2 regions of the Floccifex sp. genome follow, and region 2 is predicted to be linked to the other one. Evidence: riboswitches for the same ligand, from Rfam matches in the RefSeq annotation. Region 2 holds a riboswitch; the other holds the start of a gene.
The links. Region 2 has a riboswitch for ZMP and ZTP ahead of ACI313_RS09620 (phosphoribosylaminoimidazolecarboxamide formyltransferase). Riboswitches for the same ligand answer to the same signal wherever they lie in the genome.

Region 1 (8,995 bases), on a different contig from region 2:
AATTTTATATTACTTAAAAAATATAAAAAAACATTCTTATAATTACAGTTTATACATGATATAATAACATTTGTAAGAGATAACTATGTTATCTTTTTTTATTTATAATTCTTTTCAAAATAAAAAAAGAATTAGATTCATTTCTAATTCTCAAATACAATGGTGCAGGAAATGGGACTTGAACCCACACGGATTGCTCCACTACCGTCTGAAGATAGCGTGTCTGCCATTCCACCACTCCTGCAACTATTATTCATTATATCACAAAAAGGACCAATAATAAGATTGGTATCTTATTATTAGCCCCCTTTCCTATAAAATTAATAATTAGAATAATCCCGTGATTTTTCCGTTTTCATCAATATCCATATTTAATGCACTTGGCACTTTAGGAAGACCAGGCATTGTCAATACTTTACCTGTTAAGGCAACAATGAAACCAGCTCCTAATGAAGGACGAAGTTCACGTACCGTGATTCTAAATCCTGTTGGACGTCCCATGATTTTTCCATCATCTGTTAATGACATTTGTGTTTTAGCCATACATACAGGAAGTTTATCCCATCCTTGAGCTTTGAATTTTTCTAATTGTTCTTTCGCTTCATCCGTAAAATCTACTCCATCAGCTCCATATACTTTCTTGGCAATAGTTTCAATTTTTTCTTCAATAGATTGATCTAAATCATATAAAGGTTTGAAGTTATTTTCTTGATCACATGCCGCAATAACTTTTTGCGCTAAATCAATAGCTCCATCCCCTCCTTTTGCCCATACTTGTGATAAAGACATAGGATGATTGTGTTCTGTACACCAATTTTCTAAGGCTTCAACTTCAGCTTTTGTATCTGTGGCAAATTCATTAATCGCAACAACATATGGTAAACCAAATTGTTGAACCGTATCAATGTGTTTCGCTAAGTTTTCACAACCTTTTAATAAAGCTTCTACATTTTCTTCTTTTAAGTCTTCATAGCTTACTCCACCATGTTGTTTTAAAGCACGAATTGTGGCAACAATAACTACAGCATTTGGATGTAAGTTTGCATAACGACACTTAATGTCTAAGAATTTTTCTGCTCCTAAATCAGCACCGAAACCAGCTTCAGTAACTGTATAATCCGATAAACGAAGCGCTGCTTTAGTGGCAATGACACTATTACATCCATGGGCAATATTGGCAAATGGTCCACCATGAATTAATACAGGATTATGTTCAAGTGTTTGAACAACATTAGGAAGGATGGCATCTTTCATTACCATGGCAAGAGCTCCTTCAATTTTTAAATCACGAACATAAACTGGTTTTTCATCATATGTATATGCCACTAACATATTTCCAAAACGTTTCTTTAAATCCATTAAATCATCAGCCAAACATAAAGAAGCCATAATTTCTGATGCGACAGTGATATTGAATCCATCTTTTCTTTCTACACCATTGACTTTAGCACCTTGCCCAATGGTAATATCACGTAAAGTACGATCGTTCATGTCTAAACAACGTTTGAAAGTAATGGTTTCCGGATTAATATTTAATTCATTTCCTTGGTAAATGTGATTATCCAAGATAGCACTGACTAAGTTATTAGCACATGTAATGGCGTGCATATCCCCTGTAAAATGTAAGTTGATATCTTCCATAGGAACAACTTGCGCATATCCTCCTCCAGTAGCTCCTCCTTTAAGACCAAAAACAGGACCTAATGAAGGTTCACGAAGTGCCATCATCGTACGTTTTCCTAATTTATTTAAGGCATCTCCTAATCCAACGGTTGTTGTGGATTTTCCTTCTCCAGCTTTTGTTGGATTAATTGCAGTAACTAAAATTAGTTTTCCCATTTTATTGTTTTCAATTTGTTTTAAATAATCAAAAGACAATTTTGCTTTATATTTTCCATAGTGTTCTAACTGATCTTCTGGAATTCCTACTTTAGCTGCTACTTTTTCAATTGGTTCCATCACACATTCTTGTGCAATCTCTAAATCACTTTTTGCCATGTTTTTTCTCCTTTTAAAAAAAAGGGCAACTCAAAACGAATTGCCCAGACGGTCGGCTTTATATTTCAAACAGCACGTGGTGCTCCACTTAAACCGTCAGCTGCTTGATTAATTTTATTATAACATCAATTTTTTAAAATGAAAGCTATTTCACATCAATATCAACTAACTTACAAGCTTCACCGATATAAGAAGCAGGCGTCATATCCAATAAAGTTTGACGATCTTCATCACTTAATACATCTAAGCTATGCGCAAATTCCATAATGGCTTCTTTAGAAATATTTTTTCCACGAGTTAGTGCTTTTAATTGATCATATGCATCTGCGATTCCATATTTTCTTAACATCGTTTGAATTGGTTCTGCCAATACTTCCCATTTTTCATTTAAATCATTTGCCAATTTTTCTTCATTAATAACACACTTAGCCAATCCATTCATTGTTTCATTCATAGCTTGTAAAGAATAACCAAAAGCTAATCCTAAATTTCTTTGACTACTTGAATCACTTAAATCACGTTGCATTCTTGATTTAGGAAGTTTATTAGAAAGTGACATACAAATTGAATTTGACATATCCACATTAGCTTCACTGTTTTCAAAACGAATTGGATTAACTTTATGAGGCATAGTAGAACTTCCAACTTCTCCTTTAACAGGAATTTGTTTGAAATATTCCATTGAAATGTATAACCACATATCTACATCTAAATCCACTAAAACATTATTGAAATGACGAACACCATCTAAAATATGACAAGTATAGTCATGACTTTCAATTTGGGTTGTTAATGGGTTGAAAGCTAAATGAAGATATTCTTCTACAAATTTCTTATTCATTTCCGGCCAATTGATATTTGGGAAAGGTGTTTCAATAGCGGAATAATTTCCTGTAGCTCCATTAAATTTTGCCTTAATTTGAATACTTTCAACATTACGTAGACTTTCATGCATACGATAAGAATACACTTTAAATTCTTTTCCAATTGTTGTTGGTGTTGCTGGTTGTCCATGGGTATGAGCTAACATAGGAATGGCTTTATATTTTTCTGCTAATTCATCAATTGTATCCGCTAATTCATGTGCTTTTTTAAGCCATACATTTTTTAGACCATCACGAATCATTAGAGCATAAGAAGTGTTATTGATATCTTCAGAAGTACATCCAATGTGCACAAAACTTTGTAAGAAATCTAAACCACATTCTCTTAACTTACCATCGATATAGTATTCAACAGCTTTTACATCGTGTCTTGTTGTTTGTTCAATTTCTTTAATTTGTTTGAAAGCTTCGTAGTTAAAATCTTTTGTGATACTTTCTACTTTATCCATATCCTTTTCATCAAATTGATTTAAAACAGAACATTCCACATTTTCAATTAAGAATTTTAACCATTGAATTTCGACAAATACACGATATTTTACTAAAGCATATTCACTGAAATATTCTTTTAATTCATCTTTGACAAATCCATATCTTCCATCAAGTGGTGATAACGTGTAACATTCAAATTCCAATTTTTCCATCTACATATCCTTCTTTCCAATATCATGACGATAAAATAATTCATCGCATTTAATTTTTTCAACTTCTGCATACGTATGCGCAAACGCTTGTTCCAATGTATCTTCCATTGTCACAACCATTAACACACGACCCCCATTGGTAACCAATCCCTGGTCTGTCATCTTTGTTCCCATGTGATAAATCAATGCATCACTATTGTCTAATCCTGTAATCAAAGCACCTTTTGTTGAGCTTGCAGGATAGTTGGTGCTAGCCATGACAACACCATGACTCACTTTATTCGACCATTTTAAGTTAACTTCTTTTCCATCCATTACATCTAAAATAGCTTGAACAAAATCTGATTCTAAACGACATAAAATAACCTCTGCTTCTGGATCTCCAAAACGAGCATTAAATTCAATTGTTTTAATACCATCTTCACAAAGCATTAATCCACCATATAAGAAACCAGTGAAAGGCACTCCTTCTTCCATCATAGCTTTTGCCATAGGAACCATGATTGTATCTGTAGCTTCTTGAATAATTTCAGGCGTAATCTTTTTAACTGGCGAATAAGAACCCATTCCACCTGTATTAGGTCCCGTATCCCCGTCGTTTACACACTTATGGTCTTGGGCGACTTCAAGTGGTACAACTAAATCATTATGTACTAAACAAATCAATGAAAACTCAAATCCCACTAAACATTCCTCAATGACAACTTTATTTCCTTCGATGGCGAAGGCAATATCTAAAGCTTCAATGGCTTGAGCAACACTTTGGGCAACCGTAACACCTTTACCAGCTTTTAAACCATCTTCCTTAACAACGATAGGTGCTCCTTTTTCTTTTACATAAGCAACCGCTTGTTCATAGTTATCAAAAGTTTGATATTCAGCCGTAGGAATATTATATTTTTTCATAATATTCTTGGCAAAATCTTTACTCGATTCAACTTGTGTTGCCTTTTGAGTTGGACCAAAAATTTTTAATCCCGCTTGTTCAAAGGCATCTACAACACCCAATGATAAAACAGCTTCTGGACCAACGATTGTTAAGTCAACATCATTTGATTTGGCAAAAGAAACTAGACCATCAATGTCACTGGCACTAATGTCTACACATTCACCAAAAGTAGCCATACCAGGATTTCCTGGAGCGCAATATACTTTTTCAACCATAGAAGATTTCGATGCCGCCAAGGCTAGAGCATGTTCTCTTCCACCTGTACCGATTACAAGAATTTTCATTTATGTTCTCCTTATCTCAATGTACATATTTTAACACACCAGAAAGTAAAATAAAGATAAAAAGCGAAGAACAAAAAAAAAGCTGCCACAAAGTGACAACTTTCAATTATAAATTCGAAATACTATGAAAAATATGTTGAGCCGCAATTGCTCCATCATTGGTTGCCGTAACAACTTGACGTAAATCCTTTTGAATTACATCCCCAGCTGCATAAATACCAGGAATACATGTTTCCATGTTTTTATCCACAATGACATATCCTCTTTCATCACAAACTCCCAAGTCTTTTAAAGATTGTGTCATAGGATCTTGTCCTACATAAGGGAAAATTCCGGAACAAGGAATGGTCTGTGTTTCATGAGTGTCTACGTTTTCTAATACAATGCCACTTACTTTTCCGTTTTCACTTACAATTTCTTTGGGAATATGTTTAGTGATAATTTTAATTTTATCATTGGCTTCGACTTGTTCTTGAATTTGTTTTTCAGCTCTGAAAACATCACGACGAATAACAATTGTGACATTGGCAAACTTCGTTAAATACATAGATTCTTCTAAAGCTGAGTTTCCTCCTCCAATGACAACTACATCTTTATCTTTGAAAAATGCACCATCACATACCGCACAAAAAGACACACCACGTCCAATGTTTTCTTTTTCTCCTGGAATGTTTAATAATCTTTCTTTAGTACCAGTGGCAATTAAAACTGCTTTGGCTTGAATTTCTTGTCCATCGCTTAATTTCACAACTTTATCTTTTGTGATTTCAGCTACATCTCCATATTCATAAGTAGCTCCAAAGGCGGTTGCTTGTTCAAACATCTTCATCGCTAAATCAACACCGGATAAAACACCTGTTCCAGGGTAATTGGCAATTTCAAATGTTTTAATTAATTTTCCTCCTGGGGCTCCATTATCTAATAATAAAGTTGATAACCCGGCTCTTGAGGCATATAAACTCGCTGTACATCCAGCTGGTCCTGCTCCGACGATTACCAAATCGTAGTATCGTTCCATGTTCTTTTCTCCTTAACAATATCAATTATTTCTCTTAAATCCGTAATCAAATAATCAGGATTGGCTTCTTTCATTTGATCTAGACGCTTTTGTTCCAAACTAAAACCAATACATGTCATGGCAACATCTTTTGCTGCCAACATATCACCCTTGGCATCGCCTACATAAACAACATTGTCTCTTGATACATTCAATCTTGAACAAGCTTCAATTAAACCCGTTCCACTTGGTTTTGGTTGTGGTAAATCCTCTTTTCCAAGTATAGCTTCAAAATAAGGTTCAAAGTGATTCACTTCCACACCTAATTCTACTGCTTTTCTTCGTTTATTGGAAACAATGGCCATGTGATATCCATCTTCTTTTAATTGTTTTAATACCTCTGTGGCATGATCAATTTCATGCAACATCGTATGATGCATTTCTAAATTAATTTCTTGATAACGAGCAATCAATCCTTCAATTTCTGATTCATCAAAATACTTACCAAATGATTCTTCTAAAGTCGGTCCAAAAAAAGAATCCAATTCATCTTGTGACAATGTGATTTCTGGTTTTCTTTCTTTGAATACTTGTTTAAAAGTTTCCATAACCATTTGTTTACTATCTTGAAGTGTTCCATCTAAGTCAAATAAAACAACCGGTTTACTATATATATAACCAACACCTATTAGTCCTAAAATACCAACCACGATAAAAATTAAAGAAACCAATTGTGCTACACGTAATGGACCTAACATTAAAGAATCCGTTCTTAGTCCTTCAATAAAGAAACGAATACATCCATACCATATTAAATACATAAAACCAGCATCGCCTTGTTTCTTTAAACCTTTTTTACGAATCATATAAATAACAATGAAACCAATCACATTTAAAACACTTTCATATAAGAAAGTTGGATGATGATACGCTCCATTAATAAACATTCTTTCTTTAATAAAGTTTGGGAAATGATTAATAAATGATTCACTAACAACTCCCCCAAACGCTTCTTGATTCATGAAGTTTCCCCATCTTCCAAAGGCTTGTGCAATCATTACATTTGGTAAAATACAATCCATCATACGATAAATTGAAATTTTCTTCTTTTTAAAGTAATAAATACTAAAGATAACCCCGGCAATTAATCCCCCATGAATAGCTAAGCCACCATGCCAGATTTTAATAATTTCTTCGGGAAAACGTGCATAATAATCCCATTCAAAGATTACATAATACAAACGAGCTCCTAATATCCCAAAAAACATCATAGGAATAATATAGTCTTCTAATACCGAAGAACTATATTTCCATTTTTTCATTGTTCTTTGTGATAATTCATAAGCAACAACAACCCCTGTTAAAATAAAGAGTGCATACCATGTAATAGTGAAAGGACCAATAGAAATAAAAATCTTATCACTCACTATCTGCTTCCTCCGCATTTTTCTTGATTTCTTCTAAGACAAGATGCTCAATCTCTTTAGCCGCATCTTTGCCATCGCGAAGCAACATATAATGGAACACCGCTGTTTCAATAATCGTTGCCATTGGACGTCCCATACTAACTGGAATTTGTAGCTTTAAGATTTTAACACCTAAAATATCTACATATTCTTTTTCTTCAATTCCTACGCGATCGTAATCAATTTTATCATCAAATGGAACTAATTCAATTAATAACGATACTTCGCATTCTCTAGCATACGAACCCACGCCATACATTCTAGCTACGTTAATAATTCCGACTCCTCTTAGTTCCATAAATCCTTCTAACATTGGAGAAACACGTCCAATTAAATTGTTGTGAATTTTGAAGCAATCCACACGATCATCGGCAATTAATTGATGTCCTTTTTGAATTAAGCTTAAGGCAATTTCGCTTTTTCCCATTCCACTTTCACCAACAATTAAGACACCAATTCCATGAATTCGCATTAATTCACCGTGCATGACAATAGAAGGAGCTAATAATTCATCTAAATAACTCGTGATTTTAACACTTGTATTCGTTGTATTTTCTTCGGTAGAAAATACCGCAATATTTTTACGATTCGCAATTTCAGCCAATACCGGTGGACAATCATGGCCATTGGTAATGACGATAGCCGGTGTTGATTCATTGGTAATAAATTCAAAATTTCGACGTTGCGCTACTTCATCCATTTTATTGATAATATAATGAATTTCTTTATTTCCAATGACGACTACACGCTTTTGTTGAGCATAGTCAAAATACCCCGCTAATTCCAATCCCGGACGATTAATATCCGCTAAAAGAATCGGACGATGTAAAGACTCTTCATTTCCGGTAATCTGTTTCCAATTAAATTTATTCGCTAATTTCTTTGTCGTTACTTTGCACATGCTCATGCCCCCTTTCCAATAAAGGCTTTAAATACTGTCCTGTATAACTCTGTTCACAAGCCGCCACTTGTTCAGGTGTCCCCGTGCAAACAACCGTTCCTCCATCGTTTCCACCTTCAGGACCCATATCAATAATATAATCCGCACACTTGATAACATCAAGATTATGTTCAATCACAATCACTGTATCCCCATTGTCTACTAATCTTTGAAGAACATCAATTAACTTATTCACATCTTCACTATGTAAACCAGTCGTTGGTTCATCTAAGACAAAGACCGTTTTACCCGTTGCCTTTCTTTGAAGTTCACTAGCAAGTTTTACACGCTGTGCTTCTCCTCCTGATAAAGTAGTTGCACTTTGTCCTAATTTAATATAAGAAAGACCTACGTCATTTAATGTTTGAAGGCGGTGTTTAATTTTAGAAATGTTACTAAAGAATTCCACTCCTTCTTCTACTGTCATATTTAAGACATCGGCAATGGTTTTTCCTTTATAAGTCACTTGTAGTGTTTCTTCGTTGTATCGTGAACCATGGCATTGATCACATGGCACATATACATCCGGTAAAAAATGCATCGAAATTCTTAGAATTCCATCGCCTTGACAAGCATCGCATCGTCCTCCTTTCACATTGAAAGAAAAACGAGATTTATCATATCCTAACATTTTCGCTTCTTTGGTCGATGCGAATAAATCACGAATATCATCGAATACACCCGTATATGTAGCTGGATTACTTCGTGGGGTTCTTCCAATTGGATCTTGTCCAATTTCAATAATCTTATCTACGTTTTCTAATCCTTTGATTTCTTTACATTGACCTGGTTTAACACGTAAACGTCCCAGGTAATGTTGAATGCCATGGGTT
Region 2 (3,905 bases):
ACATCTCATATCATATGAATTAGACTAAAAACATAAAGTTAATCAAACGTCTTTGGGGCAGAGTGAAATTCTCTACCGATGGTTAAAGTCCATGAACTTGTGTTACACAAGCCGAATCTGTGCAATTCAGATACCGACGGTTAAAGTCCGGATGAGAAAAGACAAATCGTTTTCTTTTTTTGCGATAAGTGTGCCCTAGATGCACACTTTTTTATGTTTTCATAGGCGTAGTTTAACTTGAGGAGGAAACAAATGAAAAATTCACGTGTTCGAAGCTTAACTATGGCCGCAATTATGGGATGTGTTGCCTTTATTCTACAATTCTTTAGTTTCAACATTCCCTTTTTATCTCCTTTTGCTAGTTTTGATTTTTCGGCGTTGCCTGAAATCATTGGGGGATTTATTTTGGGTCCAATAGGAGCTATCGAAATTATTTTAATTAAACTTGGTTTAATTTTAGTTTTTAAAGGAACAACATCTATGTTTACAGGTGAACTTCAAAATCTTATTCTAAGTTGTGCCTATGTTCTACCTGCGATATTATATTATCGTAAGCATCGTACGAAAAATGGTGCTATTAAGGGAATTGTTTTAGGAACGATTCTTAGTGTGGTCCTTGCCGTATTCACAAATATGTATTTAATATTCCCTGCTTATATTTATTTATATGGCATGAACTGGAATCAAATTTTATCAATGTTTTCAGCTATTAATCCCGCTATTGGAACAAAAGTAGGTATTGTGATGTTCTCGGTTATTCCGTTTAACTTAATTAGCCGTATCACAACATCATTTCTTACTTTCTTGTTGTACAAGAAAATTAGTAAACCTATCAAACATTTTATACAGGAGTAAAACATATGCAGTTTAGTATCGATAAAGACTTAACATTTGAACAAGCCGTTCAAATTCTATTTGAAAAACTAGGAGACTATAAAATCATGGCCTTAGCGAGTTGTCATAATAACTACCCAATGGTTCGTAATGTCTCTTGTTTATTCTATGACAACAAGATTTATTTCAAAACCGATAAAAACTTCCGTAAAACCAAACAATTATTTGAAAACCCTCAAGTAGCACTTTGTTGGTCTGGGGTACAAGTGGAAGGAATTGCCACTAATAAAGGATTAGTTGTCGATGAACCAGGTCATAAATTTGAAACACTTTACAACAAATATCTATGGGGAAGCTACAACAAATATTCTCATGAAGACAGTGAAATCATTATTGAAGTAGAGCCTGTGTTTGTGGAGATTTGGGATACCAGTGAAGATAATTATGCGTATCAAATTTTCATTCATTTTGATACTAAGGAAATTGAAGTAAAACAATACGATCAAAGATAATTTACTTTTATTTTATAAATTTGATGATATAATGATTTTGTTCAAATAGCTGACGGATTAAGTGGAGCACCACGTGTTATTTGAATTATAAAGCCGACCGTCTGGGCAATTCACTATGAGTTGCCCTTTTTTTTAAAGGAGAAAAACATGAAAGAACTACAGTTAAAGTATGGATGCAATCCAAATCAAAAACCTTCTAAAATCTATATGAACGATGGAAGTGATCTTCCTATTCGTGTCTTAAATGGTAAACCAGGGTATATCAATTTATTGGATGCCTTAAATGGATGGCAATTAGTTAAGGAATTAAAACAAGCCACTCATTTACCAGCTGCCACTTCTTTTAAACACGTTAGCCCTGCTGGTGCTGCGGTTGGAAAAGAAATGAGCGATGTATTAAAGAAAATCTATTGGGTTGATGATTTAGGAGATTTATCCCCATTAGCTTGTGCCTATGCCCGTGCAAGAGGTGCTGATCGTATGTCTTCTTTTGGTGATTTTATTGCCCTTTCTGATGAATGCGATGTGGATACAGCACGCTTAATTAAACGTGAAGTATCCGATGGTGTCATTGCTCCTGGATATAGCGAAGAAGCTTTAGAAATTCTTAAACAAAAGAAAAATGGAAACTACTGTGTTCTTGAAATTGATGAAAACTATAGTCCTGCTGAATTAGAGCATAAAGAAGTATTTGGAATTACTTTTGAACAAGGACATAACAATTTAGAAATCAATGAAGATTTATTAAATGATGTTGTCACAAAAAATAAAGTCATTCCAGAAAGTGCCAAAATGGATTTAATGATTGCCTTAATTACTTTAAAATACACACAATCAAATTCTGTTTGTTTTGCCAAAGATGGACAAGCCATTGGAATTGGTGCTGGACAACAATCACGTGTTCATTGTACACGTCTAGCTGGTAATAAAGCCGATAACTGGTTTTTAAGACAAGCCCCACAAGTATTAAATCTTCCTTTCAAAGAAAATATTCGTAGAGCCGATCGTGACAATGCCATTGACTTATATATCGGTGAAGAATACATGGATGTATTAGAAGAAGGAGCTTGGCAAAAAGTATTTACTGAAAAACCACCTGTATTTACACGTGAAGAAAAACGTGCTTGGTTAGATAAAAATACCGATGTTTCCTTAGGTTCGGATGCGTTCTTCCCATTTGGAGACAACATTGAACGAGCTCATAAATCCGGTGTTAAATACATTGCCCAACCCGGTGGTTCCGTTCGTGATGACAATGTCATTGAGGTTTGTGATAAATACGACATGGCAATGGCCTTCACAAAAATTCGTTTATTCCATCATTAAGAGATTATTCTTTAAGAATAATTTCTTTTTTGTTAGAATACACATATGAAAAAGAAAAAAAGAAAAGTATCCATTCGCCGTTTACTTGTTCTAATTCTATCGAGTTTATGTATACTATGGCTTTTAATTATTTTAGGCTTTGGCTGTTTCCGTCTCATCACAAAAGATAGTGTAGTGATAGATCCAAATGAATTTGTACTAAATGAAGATGGATGCATGACACTAAACAATCCCTTATACAAAACTAAAACTGGAATCGATGTTTCTAGTTTTCAAAGAGAAATTGAATGGGATAAAGTAAAAGCGGATGGCATTGACTTTGCGATGATTCGTTGTGGTTATCGCGGTGCTGTCCAAGGTAATTTATTAGAAGACACCGCTTTTAAAGAAAATATTACCAATGCCTTAGCCAATGACATTGAAGTGGGTGTATATTTTTATAGTACAGCCATCAATGAAATTGAACTTGAAGAAGAAATCAATTTTGTTCTAAATGCGATTAAAGACTACAACATCACTTTTCCTGTTGTGTATGACATGGAACTCTATAGTTCTCATGAAGGAGGAAGAGTGGCTACTTTATCAAAAGAAGATAAAACTAAATTTGCGAATCTTTTTTGTAAGGCTATGAAAGATGCGGGTTATAAACCTATGGTATATGGAAATAAAAACTGGTTAGAACAACAAATTGATTTAGACCAAATTTCTTATGATTTATGGTATGCCGCTTATATAGAAAAACCAGATTTAAATCATCACTTTTCAATGTGGCAATATACCAATAATGGACACGTGGATGGAATTACTACGAATGTAGATTTAAATTTATATATAGATTAGGGGATGAATATGAATACATTTTATGTTTTACTTGTTTGTTTCATTGTCTTTTTTGTGACATTGATTACCTTAACAAAAAGAGAAGAAAAATTAGAAAGTCAATTAAGTCCAGCTTTTCAAACCGAAGGCAACTTAAAAACGGTAACAGTAAAAAAAAGAGTAGTACGAAATGAAGAAGCTTATACGGTTTATACAGCGACTTATACGTATTATGTAGATAATCGTACTTATAAAACAAGTGCTGATTATCAAATTGATATGAATGATCAAGTAACTCAAATTCCTAAAAAAGTAACGATTTATTATCTTGAATCCAAACCAAGTTTTGCCAAAGTATATACTTTGATGGAACAAAGAGATTCAACCAAAGGTTTTCTTCCTTCTTTTATCGTT

Region 1: it holds a riboswitch for ZMP and ZTP, as region 2 does, so the genes downstream of both, ACI313_RS07500 (formate--tetrahydrofolate ligase) here and ACI313_RS09620 (phosphoribosylaminoimidazolecarboxamide formyltransferase) in region 2, are expected to answer to the same signal.

What each region holds. Positions count from the first base shown of each region.
Region 1 covers NZ_JBJEEX010000119.1:1,032-10,026, forward strand. The annotation lists tRNA gene ACI313_RS07495 (tRNA-Leu) at 161-244, opposite strand; gene ACI313_RS07500 (formate--tetrahydrofolate ligase) at 328-1,998, opposite strand; ZMP/ZTP riboswitch at 2,034-2,110, opposite strand; gene purB (adenylosuccinate lyase) at 2,144-3,526, opposite strand; gene purD (phosphoribosylamine--glycine ligase) at 3,527-4,759, opposite strand; gene trxB (thioredoxin-disulfide reductase) at 4,866-5,777, opposite strand; gene lgt (prolipoprotein diacylglyceryl transferase) at 5,753-7,183, opposite strand; gene hprK (HPr(Ser) kinase/phosphatase) at 7,176-8,123, opposite strand; gene uvrA (excinuclease ABC subunit UvrA) at 8,089-8,995, opposite strand, start outside.
Region 2 covers NZ_JBJEEX010000145.1:61-3,965, reverse strand. The annotation lists FMN riboswitch at 45-167, shown strand; gene ACI313_RS09630 (ECF transporter S component) at 253-855, shown strand; gene ACI313_RS09625 (pyridoxamine 5'-phosphate oxidase family protein) at 861-1,346, shown strand; ZMP/ZTP riboswitch at 1,382-1,460, shown strand; gene ACI313_RS09620 (phosphoribosylaminoimidazolecarboxamide formyltransferase) at 1,494-2,672, shown strand; gene ACI313_RS09615 (glycoside hydrolase family 25 protein) at 2,718-3,512, shown strand; gene ACI313_RS09610 (hypothetical protein) at 3,522-3,905, shown strand, end outside.